Regions from separate parts of the Pantoea sp. SM3640 genome, predicted to be linked through region 2. Evidence: riboswitches for the same ligand, from Rfam matches in the RefSeq annotation. Region 2 holds a riboswitch; each other region holds the start of a gene.
The links. A riboswitch is a leader RNA that binds a small molecule or an ion and turns the genes downstream of it on or off. The one in region 2 is predicted to bind thiamine pyrophosphate.
Positions count from the first base shown of each region.

Region 1 (4,068 bases), 460 kb from region 2:
ATGGTCAGGATGTCACTGAAGAGGATGGCGGCATCCAGCGGATAACGGCGCAGCGGCTGAAGGGTCACTTCACAGGCCAGCTCGGCGTTTTTACACAGCGACATAAAATCACCCGCCTGGGCGCGTGTCGCTTTGTACTCCGGCAAATAGCGCCCGGCTTGTCGCATCATCCATACCGGCGTGACATCGACCGGCTGACGTAGCAGGGCACGCAAATAACGATCGTTCTTCAGTTCACTCATCTCAACACTCTCTCAATAACAGGCGTGTAGTGTAGCACTTTCACGCTTCGGCGCGGCACAGGGCGACGGTATCTTCAATCAGGCGGCGTGCCACGGTGCCTGGCGGTGGCAGCAAAGGCAGCGCATCAAAACGGAACCAGGCGGCATCCAGCAGCTCTTTACCGTCGTGTTGCAGATCGCCACTGTCATATTCCGCCATAAAAGCGGTCATTAGCGATTGCGGGAAGGGCCACGGCTGGGAGGTCACGTAACGGACGTTTTTGACGCGGATATTGCTCTCTTCCATCACTTCCCGGGCAACGGCCTGCTCCAGCGTCTCGCCGACCTCCACAAAACCGGCCAGCACGGTGTAGACCTTGTTGCGATGGCGGGCATGATTCGCCAGCAGGATTTCATCGCCACGACGGATAGCCACAATGATGCAGGGCGCGATCTGCGGATAGTAACGCTCACGGCAATGGCTGCAGAGACAGGCAAATTCATGTTTGCTGTGGTGCATCTCATGGCCGCAATAGCCGCACCAGCGATGAGAACGGTAGAATTCCGCCAGCTGTACACCGCGACCCACCAGCTGAAACAGCTCCACATCCTGATCGATCAGCTGTCGCACGGAGAACATATCGGAAGAACGCGGCTCACAAATCAGCCAGACTTTTTCGCCCTGCCATTCACCAATGGTCCGGGCCTTACTGCCGGTTAAACCAAATTTTTCGGCGTTTCCGTGGGGTAAATCACCTTGTGGCAACCAAAGTTTCTGTTCATGGCTGACAATCCACCATCCAGCGTCTACGCTTGAGATTTCGCATTGCATTTATTTCGTCATCCTTAGCGTCAACCCGCACGCTGAAGCCCTGATGTTAAGTGTGTAGATAAACAACTATAACTCACATGGAGTTAGATATGCTTAACCAGTTAGACGTCCTGGCTGAACGCGTAGGTGGCAGTAATGAACTGGTCGATTCGTGGCTTGAAGCACGCCGCCAGCTACTGGTGACCTATTATCACCTGGTCGGTCTTAAACCTAAAAAAGAGGCGCTGACGCGTCTTGACGAGCAGGCGCTCGACAACTTCTGTCACGGCCTGGTCGACTATCTTTCTGCCGGTCACTTCAGTATCTATGAGCGCGTAATCAGCGAAATGAGTGGCGACAGCCCGATGATCGCTGCCGCGCAGATCTACCCTCCGCTGGAAGCGAATACTGAGCGTCTGATGCAGCTGTATGACGGTCACCTGCAGCAGGCGATTGACGATGAAAACTGCATGACCTTCCAGCAGGCACTCTCCGAAGTGGGCGAAGTGCTGGAATCACGCTTTACGCTGGAAGATAAGCTGATCCAGCTGGCCTGGGATAACCAGCTTGCTACGCCGCCAGTGGCGAATGACAGCCATATCGCGCGTCCGGCTTGATGGTTAACAACGGCAAAGGGCTTGAGATTATCCCGTAGCCCTTTTATGCTGAACAGGTTCTGAGGAGTACTCTCCAGAGAACCTTTGTTATTTTAGCGTTGAAATGTAAGGTTTTTACGCCCGGGTCTGTTATCAGACACCCGCGTAAAAACTGCTTCTTGTCGGAGTGCCCAGTTGGGCTGAGACCGTTAATTCGGGATCCGCGGAACCTGACCAGGTTAGAACCTGCGTAGGGAACAAGAGTAAAAATTCTCTGTATGCCAGCATGCCTGTGCTGTCTATACGGTTACTCCTTCCGAACTCCGGACAAGCATCGTTCCCCTTTAACAGGAAGATTGCTATGTCTGACCCAAAAATGACCCGTCGTGAACAACGTGCCCAGGCGCAGGAATTTATCGATTCCCTGCAAAGCGGCAGTGCTTTTCCCCAGTCCCGTCGCATCTGGATTACCGGCAGCCGGGAAGATATTCGCGTGCCGATGCGTGAAATCACCCTAAGCCCGACCCACATCGGCGGCACCAAAGAACAGCCTCTCTATGAGCAAAATGAAGCGGTGCCGGTCTATGACACGGCGGGTGCTTATGGTGATCCCGCGGCGCAGATCGATGTGCATCGTGGTCTGGAAAAGCTGCGCGCTCGCTGGATTGCTGAACGCGACGACAGTGAGCTTCTCGAACAGAACAGCTCGGGCTATACCCAGCAGCGGCTGGCTGACGAGGGGCTGGATCATCTGCGCTTCGATCACCTTCCGACACCGCGCCGCGCCCGTGCAGGCCGCCGTGTCACGCAACTGCACTATGCCCGTCAGGGCAGGATTACCCCGGAAATGGAGTTCATCGCCCTGCGGGAAAACATGGGCCGTGAGCGAATCCGCAGTGAGGTGCTGCTGCAACAGCATCCGGGACACAGTTTTGGCGCACATCTGCCCGCCGACATCACCCCCGAGTTTGTCCGTCAGGAGGTCGCTGCCGGACGCGCCATCATCCCTGCCAATATCAATCACCCGGAATCGGAGCCGATGATCATTGGTCGTAACTTCCTGGTTAAGGTCAACGCCAATATCGGTAACTCGGCAGTCACCTCTTCTATCGAGGAAGAAGTGGAAAAGCTGGTCTGGTCGACCCGCTGGGGTGCCGATACGGTGATGGATCTCTCTACCGGTCGCTATATTCATGAAACGCGAGAATGGATTTTGCGAAACAGCCCGGTGCCCATCGGTACCGTGCCGATCTATCAGGCGCTGGAAAAAGTGAATGGCGTGGCTGAGGCGCTGAACTGGGAAATATTCCGGGACACGCTGCTGGAGCAGGCGGAACAGGGCGTCGATTACTTCACTATCCACGCGGGCGTGCTGCTGCGTTATGTCCCGATGACGGCGAAACGTCTCACCGGGATCGTGTCGCGGGGGGGATCGATCATGGCCAAATGGTGCCTGTCGCATCATCAGGAGAGCTTCCTGTATGAGCACTTCCGGGAGATCTGTGAAATCTGCGCCGCTTACGATGTCTCCCTGTCGCTGGGCGATGGTCTGCGTCCGGGTTCGATTCAGGATGCCAACGATGAGGCGCAGTTTGCCGAACTGCGAACCCTGGGTGAACTGACGCGTATTGCCTGGGAGTATGACGTTCAGGTGATGATTGAAGGTCCGGGACATGTGCCGATGCATATGATCCGCCGTAATATGACCGAACAGCTCGACCTGTGCGATGAAGCCCCCTTCTACACGCTTGGCCCGCTGACCACTGACATCGCGCCCGGCTACGACCACTTCACCTCGGGTATCGGTGCCGCCATGATTGGCTGGTTTGGTTGCGCCATGCTGTGCTACGTCACGCCCAAAGAGCATCTGGGTCTGCCGAACAAAGAGGACGTGAAGCAGGGATTGATCACCTACAAAATCGCGGCGCATGCTGCCGATCTGGCGAAAGGCCACCCCGGTGCGCAGATCCGTGATAACGCCATGTCCAAAGCGCGCTTTGAATTCCGCTGGGAAGATCAGTTTAACCTGGCGCTGGATCCCCATACGGCAAGGGCGATGCATGATGAAACCCTGCCGCAGGAGTCGGGCAAGGTGGCCCATTTCTGCTCAATGTGCGGCCCCAAATTCTGCTCAATGAAAATTTCCCAGGAGGTGCGCGAGTTTGCGGCACGCCAGGATGCCCGTGCCGAGCCGGTTGAAGTTGGCATGGCGCAGATGTCAGATCGTTTCCGCAGCCGCGGCAGTGAGCTCTATCACCCTGCCGATGCCATTAAGGAGGAGTAAGGATGCCTGCATTTCCCGCTACCGCCCCGCGTCTGGGACTTTATCCGGTGGTTGATAGCCCCGAGTGGCTCGAACGCCTGCTGGAGATGGGCGTTCGCACGCTGCAGCTGCGTATCAAAGATCAGCCTGATGAGGCCGCCGAGCCCGCCATTGCTC
Region 1 is NZ_CP064872.1:3,624,179-3,628,246, forward strand. It holds gene hemE (uroporphyrinogen decarboxylase) at 1-242, opposite strand, end outside; gene nudC (NAD(+) diphosphatase) at 283-1,053, opposite strand; gene IV493_RS16820 (Rsd/AlgQ family anti-sigma factor) at 1,143-1,649, shown strand; TPP riboswitch at 1,802-1,902, shown strand; gene thiC (phosphomethylpyrimidine synthase ThiC) at 1,990-3,912, shown strand; gene thiE (thiamine phosphate synthase) at 3,915-4,068, shown strand, end outside.
Region 1: it holds a riboswitch for thiamine pyrophosphate, as region 2 does, so the genes downstream of both, thiC (phosphomethylpyrimidine synthase ThiC) here and thiB (thiamine ABC transporter substrate binding subunit) in region 2, are expected to answer to the same signal.

Region 2 (4,068 bases):
GCTGGCGGTGTAAATGCACCCTACTCAGAAAAGCACTCCACTGAACAGCGAAGTGAGGGTCGAACGCCATTCACTGCTGAATGCCTCCCGCTCTTCCCATAGCGCAAAGTTTGCTCTTAAAATGGGGCAGAAAAAACAGAGCGCTTTTCACCGGGAGTTCCTCTTTTATGTCCTCATCACGTCTGAAGCAGCAGTTCATTCGCCTGTGGCAGAGCTGCCAGGGGCAAACGCAGGAGATTACCCTCAGCGAACTGGCTGACCTGCTGCATTGCTCTCGCCGTCATATGCGTAATCTGCTCAACCGGATGCAGGCTGCAGGATGGCTGATCTGGCAGGCGGAAGCCGGGCGCGGCAGGCGATCGCAACTCACCTTCTGCTACACCGGTCTGGCGTTGCAGCAGCAGCGTGCTGAGGATCTGCTGGAACAGGATCGCATCGATCAACTGGTCCAGCTGGTGGGCGATAAAAACCAGGTGCGGCAGATGATTGGGGCACACCTGGGGCGCAGTTTCCGCCAGGGCAAGCATATCCTGCGGGTGCTCTACTATCGTCCGCTGCTTAACCTGCTGCCCGGTTCGCCGCTGCGGCGCTCGGAAACGCATATTGCGCGACAGATTTTTAACGGCCTGACGCGGATAAATGAGGAAAACGGGGAAATCGAACCCGATATTGCGCACCACTGGCAGCAGACTTCCCCACTTCACTGGCGCTTCTTTGTGCGTCCGGCGATTCGCTTCCATCACGGCAGAGAACTGGAGATGGAGGATGTGCTCGCCACGCTGGAGCGTCAGCGCGCCCATCCACTCTTTTCCCATATCGCGCAGATTGACTCGCCTGCCCCCTGGACGCTGGATATCCGTTTAAGCCAGCCCGACGAGGGATTACCCTGGCTGCTCGGCAGCGTCAGTGCGATGATCCTGCCGAGCGAATGGCCGACACTGCGTGATTTTGCCCGTCAGCCTGTTGGCACCGGTCCCTACCGGGTGATCCGCAATCAGGAGAGCCAGCTGAAAATCGAAGCGTTTGATGACTACTTCGGTTTTCGCGCCCTGATTGATGATGTCTCTATCTGGGTCCTGCCCGACATCAGCGATGAGCTGGTCTATGCCGGTGTCCGACTGCAGGGCGACAGCGTCGATGAAGTTCAGGAGGAGAGCCGCCTTGAAGAGGGCTGCTACTATCTGCTGTTCGATCAGCGTTCAGAGCAGGGTCGCAACGAGGCGGTGCGGCGCTGGGTCAGCTACCTGTTTAACCCCATCGCCCTGCTCAATCATGCCGGCGTCGGCTATCAGCGCTACTGGTTTCCGGCGTATGGTCTGCTGCCGCGCTGGCATCATCGCCGTGATCTGACGCCCGTGGAAAAACCGCCCGGCTTAACGCACCTGACGCTGACCTGGTACAGCCAGCACGTGGAGCACGAAGGTATCGCTAATGCACTGCGTCCGCTGCTGGCAGCGCATGGCGTCACGCTGGAGACCCGTGAGATCAGCTACGAAAGCTGGTATCAGGGCGAGGCGGAAAGTGATATCTGGCTGGGCAGCGTGAACTTTACCCTGCCGCTGAATTACTCCCTGTTCGCGCAACTTTATGAGATTCCACTGCTGCATCACTGCCTGCCGATCGACTGGCATGGCGATGCGGCCCGCTGGCGTGAGAAAACACTGCCGCTGGCCGAATGGAGCAAGCAATTAGTCGAAGAAGCCGGTCTGCATCCGCTGTTTCATCACTGGCTGCTACTGGAAGGACAGCGCAGCATGCGCGGCGTACGGATGAATACCCTGGGCTGGTTTGATTTTAAATCGGCCTGGTTCGCGCCACCAGCGCTGTGACGCTTTCGCCCCGGCGCTGAAATGACTAGAATGTGACGTTCTCAACGGGGTGCGGCCTGCCACAAGCAAGCCGCTGAGAGAGACCCGTCGAACCTGATTCGGTTAATACCGACGTAGGGATTTGAGAGGCCTCTGTGCTCAGATCCTTTGCGACTCATCCCCTATTCTCCTGAAGGAGCGCAAAGTGTTAAACAAAGTTCTGCCGGTGCTGCTGTTACTCTCCGCCCCCGTTCTGGCGGCTAAGCCAGTTCTCACGGTCTACACCTACGACTCCTTCTCCGCCGACTGGGGCCCTGGCCCGGCAGTGAAAAAAGCCTTTGAAGCCCAGTGCGACTGCGAACTGAAATTCGTCACGCTGGAAGATGGCGTCTCGCTGCTGAACCGCGTCCGCATGGAAGGCAAAAACAGTAAAGCGGATGTGGTGCTGGGGCTGGATAACAATCTGGTGCAGGCGGCGCAAAAAACTGGCCTGTTTGCCGAAAGTCAGGTCGACACCTCGACATTAAAACTGCCCGATGGCTGGCACAACACCACCTTCGTGCCGTTCGATTATGGCTACTTCGCCTTTGTCTATGACAAAACCCGGCTGAAAAATCCGCCAAAAAGCCTGAAAGAGCTGGTCGACAGCCCGGAGAAGTGGCGGGTGATCTACGAAGATCCCCGCACCAGCACGCCCGGCTTAGGTCTGCTGCTATGGATGCAGAAGGTCTATGGCGATCAGGCCCCGCAGGCGTGGCAAAAGCTGGCGCAGAAAACCGTGACGGTCACTAAAGGCTGGAGTGAAGCCTATGGCCTGTTCCTGAAGGGTGAAGGCGATCTGGTGCTGAGTTACACCACCTCACCGGCTTACCACATCATCGAAGAGAAAAAAGAGAACTATGCTGCCGCGTCTTTTGCCGAGGGACACTATCTGCAGGTTGAAGTGGCCGCGCAGTTAACCAGCAGCAAACAGCCCGCGCTGGCACAGCAGTTTATGAAGTTTATGGTCTCGCCTGACTTCCAGCGCACTATCCCCACCGGCAACTGGATGTACCCGGTGATCGACACGCCTCTGCCTGCCGGTTTCACGGCGCTCAGCGTGCCTTCAACTGCTCTGCAGTTCTCGCCGGAAGAGGTTGCCAGCCAGCGTTCGGGCTGGATTAGCCAGTGGCAACGCGCCGTCAGCCGCTGATGCCGCGCTGGCTGATCCCCGGTTCCCTCGCCACGGTGTTACTGACACTCGTGGCGTTTCTGGCCTTCGGTGCACTCTGGAGCGCCGCACCGGACACGGACTTACGCGGCGTGCTGCAGGATGACTACCTGCATCACGTTATCGCGTTCTCTTTCGCTCAGGCGCTGCTCTCCGCCCTGCTGTCACTGTTGCCTGCAGTACCGCTGGCGCGGGCGCTCTATCGACGCAGCTTCCCAGGCCGCCAGCTGCTGCTGCGCCTGTGCGCCATGACGCTGGTGCTGCCGGTGCTGGTCGCGGTGTTCGGCCTGCTGACCGTTTACGGTAGCAATGGCTGGCTGGCGCAGCTGTGCCAGATGGCAGGGCTAGGTTATCACTTCTCGCCCTATGGTCTGCCGGGCATCTTGCTGGCGCACGTCTTCTTTAACCTGCCGCTGGCGACCCGCCTGATGCTGCAGGCGCTGGAGAGCATCCCGGCTGAACAGCGTCAGCTGGCGGCGCAGCTCGACCTGCGCGGCTGGCACCATTTTCGTCTGCTGGAGTGGCCGTGGCTGCGGCGTCAGCTGCTGCCAACCGGCGCGCTGATCTTTATGCTCTGTTTCGCCAGCTTTGCCACCGTGCTGTCGCTGGGTGGCGGTCCTCAGGCCACCACCATTGAGCTGGCAATATTCCAGGCGCTGAGTTATGACTACGATCCCGGACGTGCGGCGCTGCTGGCGCTGATTCAGCTCGGCTGCTGTCTGACGCTGGTGCTGCTCAGCCAGCGCTTTAGCAAGGCGATTCCCGCCGGAACCAGTCAGTTGAACGACTGGCGCGATCCGCAGGATTCCCGTGCAGCACAGCTGATGGATGCGCTGCTGATCGGGCTGGCGCTGATCCTGCTGCTGCCTCCGCTGGCGGCGGTCATTGTCGATGGTCTGCACGGCGGACTGCGTGGCGCGCTGGCACAGCCTGCACTGTGGCAGGCCACCTTTACCTCACTGCGCATCGCCATTGGTGCCGGTTTACTCTCAGTGGTCCTGACCATGATGCTGCTGTGGAGCAGTCGGGAACTGCGTCTGCGTCAGCGTC
Region 2 is NZ_CP064872.1:3,165,786-3,169,853, forward strand. It holds gene sgrR (HTH-type transcriptional regulator SgrR) at 168-1,829, shown strand; TPP riboswitch at 1,865-1,967, shown strand; gene thiB (thiamine ABC transporter substrate binding subunit) at 2,014-3,000, shown strand; gene thiP (thiamine/thiamine pyrophosphate ABC transporter permease ThiP) at 2,976-4,068, shown strand, end outside.

Region 3 (4,068 bases), 2.0 Mb from region 2:
CCAGCCTGAAAGGCGTATTCGCAGCGGGTGACTGCACCACCGTGCCGTACAAGCAGATCATCATCGCCAGCGGCGAAGGTGCCAAAGCCTCACTGAGCGCGTTTGATTATCTGATCCGCACTAAGTCTGCTGAATAACGTTTCGTCAGCCAGACAACAGCCCTTCAGCATCCATGCTGAAGGGCTTTTTTATTAATAGCCCGCCAGCGTCATCAGCATCATCCATACTGGCGTCGTCACCGCCGCAAATATCGTAGAAAAGAGCATACTCGCCGCCGCCGGGCCAGGAATGACATTGAACTTCTGCGACATCAGATAGACGTTAACTCCGACCGCCATCGAGCCCAGCAATACCACCACTTTACTCTCCAGCGGCGGCAAGCCGGTCAGCCAGGCAATCGCCCATACCGTCATCGGCTGCAGTATCAGCTTCAGCAGGCAGATGGTATAGCTCTCTTTAAGTCCGTCCCGCACCCGATAGTGCGCCAGGCTCATGCCCAGCGTGACCAGCGACAGCGGCGCGGCCAGTGAAGCCAGCATCTTTAACGGTTCCGCGGCGAGCATTGGCAAAGGACGCTGCAGAAAACTCCAGGCCGTTCCGCTGAGAATGCCGATGATGAGTGGATTTTTTACCACCCCAATCAGAGTGCGCCAGACGCCTTCCAGCGAGAAGTTGCCCTGTTTTGCCCACTCGACCGAAACGGTGAGTAAGGTCCAGAGGATCAGGCTGTTAAACACCAGCACCAGCGCCACCGGGGGCAGGGCTTCTGGCCCGAGCAGCACCGTAGCTACCGGGATCCCCAGCATCACGTTATTGGAAAAGATGCCACCCAGCGCAAAGACCGAAGCCGCCACGCCATCCAGATTAAACAGCCTTGTTGCCAGCACTCTTCCCACGATAAAAACCAGCAGGCAACTGCCGAAGAAGGCCAGGAGCAGGCGCGCATCCACCGGCGGACTTTGCGAGAAGGTGCTCATCACCCGAAACAGCATGCAGGGCAGCGCGACGTTAAACACAAAACGGTTCATCCCTTCACTGATGCTGGCGGGCCATTTTCCGAGGCGCGTCAGGCAGTATCCCAGCAAAATCAGGATAAACAGCGGAGCTGACAGATAAATTTGATGGCTAAGGCTTTCAAACAGCAGTGGCATAGGGAGAGTCTGGTCAGACGATGATTAGTTACCAGACTAACAAATTGCTAACTAACTGTTAACTATAACGGTGTCCGGATTGAGCGCAGCAGGGACGCTAGCCTAACCAGCGGCGTGCCTGCTGGTCACTGATATCGCGATAATAGACGCGATGAATGATTTCGCCGCAGCCCGCACAGTGCGCGGAAATATAGGTGGAAAGATAAGATCTGCCATTTGGCGCGATAGCACCCCGACGTTCAATAATAATATCCTGCCATCGATGGCGGTGAGGAATAAGCGCTGATAATCGCATCATACATCCTGAATAGTATGAATTTCTGCTCCAGAAGTTTATTAACTCACTGAAATAAAGTGTTTTTTACGATGATGCTGCGGGCAGGTTAATTATTATAGGGTCACCAGAATCCCTGCGGGAAATATTACCCGTCAGGGTAATAAACAGGGCTACCTAGAAAGAGGTATCCCGATAACCCGCAGCATTAAGCCTTTTTTTGTACTGCTGAGAGTTGATCGGGATCATGTGAATTGTTTCAGTTCCGATTATTTTCCCGGCTTGCTTTAACGGTACGCCTTGCCTATGCTGCAAGCCGTAACACGACTCGGGGTGCCCTTCTTTGTGAAGGCTGAGAAATACCCGTATTACCTGATCTGGATAATGCCAGCGTAGGGAAGTCTGATGCCTGACCGCATTCGCCTTCTTGTTCGCCGGTTGGGAACAACGATGACACATCAATCTCAACACCTTTCTGCCGCGCACTTCGCGCCCGTTCTGCACACTTTCCGCCGTCAGTCACCGCTGGTGCACTGCATGACCAATGACGTGGTCCAGAATTTCACTGCCAACGTCCTGCTGGCACTCAATGCCTCACCGGCAATGGTGATCGATGCTGACGAAGCGGCACAGTTCAGCCGCTTTGCCGATGCGTTGCTGATTAACGTCGGCACCTTAACCCGTGAGCGTCAGCAGGCGATGCAGGCTGCCGTCACCGCCGCCAGTGAGGCGGGAACCCCCTGGACACTCGATCCGGTCGCCGTCGGCGCGCTGACGCTGCGCAGTGACTTCTGTCAGCAGCTGCTCAGCCAGCAACCGGCGGTGATCCGCGGTAATGCGTCAGAGATTCTGGCGCTGGCGCAGCAGGCCAGTGGCGGGCGCGGTGTTGATACGCTGCATCAGGCGGATGCAGCACTCGATGCGGCACAGCAACTCGCTGAGACCTGGCATTCGCTGGTCATTGTCACCGGCGAAGTGGACTATGCCACCGACGGTCAGCGAATCCTCGCCATCAGCGGCGGAAGCCCGTTAATGACGCGGGTGGTCGGGACCGGCTGCGCGCTCTCTGCCGTGGTCGCGGGATTCAGTGCTCTGCCGGGCGATCGGCTGATGAACGTGGCGGCCGCCTGTCAGGTCATGGCCCTGGCGGGGGGAAAGGCGGCGGCGCAGGCAGCCGGGCCGGGCAGCTTTGCCACCGCATTTATTGATGCACTCTGGATGCTGGAGGTGGAGCATGAAGCGCATTAATGCTCTGACGATAGCCGGTACCGATCCCAGCGGTGGCGCAGGCATTCAGGCCGATCTGAAAACCTTCTCCGCCCTGGGCGCCTACGGCACCAGTGTGATTACCGCACTGGTGGCGCAGAACACGCAGGGCGTGCAGTGGGTTTATCGCATTGAACCGAACTTTGTTGCCGCCCAGCTCGATTCGGTACTGGATGACGTGCGTATCGACAGCGCAAAAATCGGCATGCTTTCTGAAACGGCCATTGTGGAACAGGTTGCGGCCCGGCTGAGGCGTGCTGAGATCCCGTTTGTGGTGCTGGATACGGTGATGGTCGCGAAAAGTGGCGATGCGCTGCTCTCGCCAGACGCCGTGGCCAGCGTACGTGAGCAGTTATTACCGCAGGTGTCGCTCATCACGCCAAATCTGCCGGAAGCGGCGGCATTGCTGGATTGCGCTATCGCCACCGATGAGGCGGAGATGCGCGAGCAGGGACGGGCCTTGCTGGCACTTGGCTGTCAGGCGGTGCTGATGAAGGGTGGTCATCTGGCGGCAGCGGAGAGTCCGGACTGGCTGATTACTCACTCAGCAGAACAGCGATTCAGCACGCCACGCGTGCATACCCGTCATACCCATGGCACCGGCTGCACGCTGTCGGCCGCCTTAGCCGCGTTACGTCCGCGCCATGCTGACTGGGCAGAGACGATTGAGGAAGCCAAAAACTGGTTGCAGCAGGCGCTGTTAAAGGCGGATTCGCTGGAGGTCGGAAAGGGGATTGGACCGGTGCACCATTTTCACCAATGGTGGTAAAGGCGAAGGCCCGCATCGACCTGGTATTCAGGCAGTGCGGGCAGTTTCAGTTTCAGGGGGCTTCAAACCAGGCGCTGTTGCGCTCGGCAATCGGGGTGATTGAGAAGATCATCTCCTGCAGGTGACGGCGCATCGCTGCTTCGGCGGCATCGGCATCATGGCGCTTCAGCGCGGCAAAAATCTCTTCATGCTGCTCAATCAGCCTCTCCGGTGGTGAGACTTCACTCAGCGTCAGAAACCGCACCCGGTCCATTGCCGCTTTGATGTTTTCCACCGTCTCCCAGGCAAGCTTGCAGTCAATGCTTTCAGCGATCAGGCGATGAAACTCATCATCCAGAGTGAGGAAAGCCTGGCTGTCATGCCGTCCGGCGGCCATGCGCTGCAACTGCAGATTGTGTTCCAGCGCCATCAGAGCAGGATCGTCAATCTCCAACGCTGCCCGCCGCACTACCGACACTTCCACCGCCTCACGGATAAAACGGCCATCCGCGACACGCTTAGCGGAGATTTTGCGCACGAAGGTGCCGCGCTGCGGCAATACCTGTACCAGTCCGGCTTCAGCCAGCTTAATGAACGCTTCACGCACCGGCTGGCGCGAAACGTTGAAG
Region 3 is NZ_CP064872.1:1,162,767-1,166,834, forward strand. It holds gene ahpF (alkyl hydroperoxide reductase subunit F) at 1-137, shown strand, start outside; gene IV493_RS05385 (AEC family transporter) at 192-1,151, opposite strand; gene IV493_RS05390 (hypothetical protein) at 1,249-1,446, opposite strand; TPP riboswitch at 1,745-1,841, shown strand; gene thiM (hydroxyethylthiazole kinase) at 1,876-2,673, shown strand; gene thiD (bifunctional hydroxymethylpyrimidine kinase/phosphomethylpyrimidine kinase) at 2,660-3,460, shown strand; gene IV493_RS05405 (GntR family transcriptional regulator) at 3,513-4,068, opposite strand, start outside.
Region 3: it holds a riboswitch for thiamine pyrophosphate, as region 2 does, so the genes downstream of both, thiM (hydroxyethylthiazole kinase) here and thiB (thiamine ABC transporter substrate binding subunit) in region 2, are expected to answer to the same signal.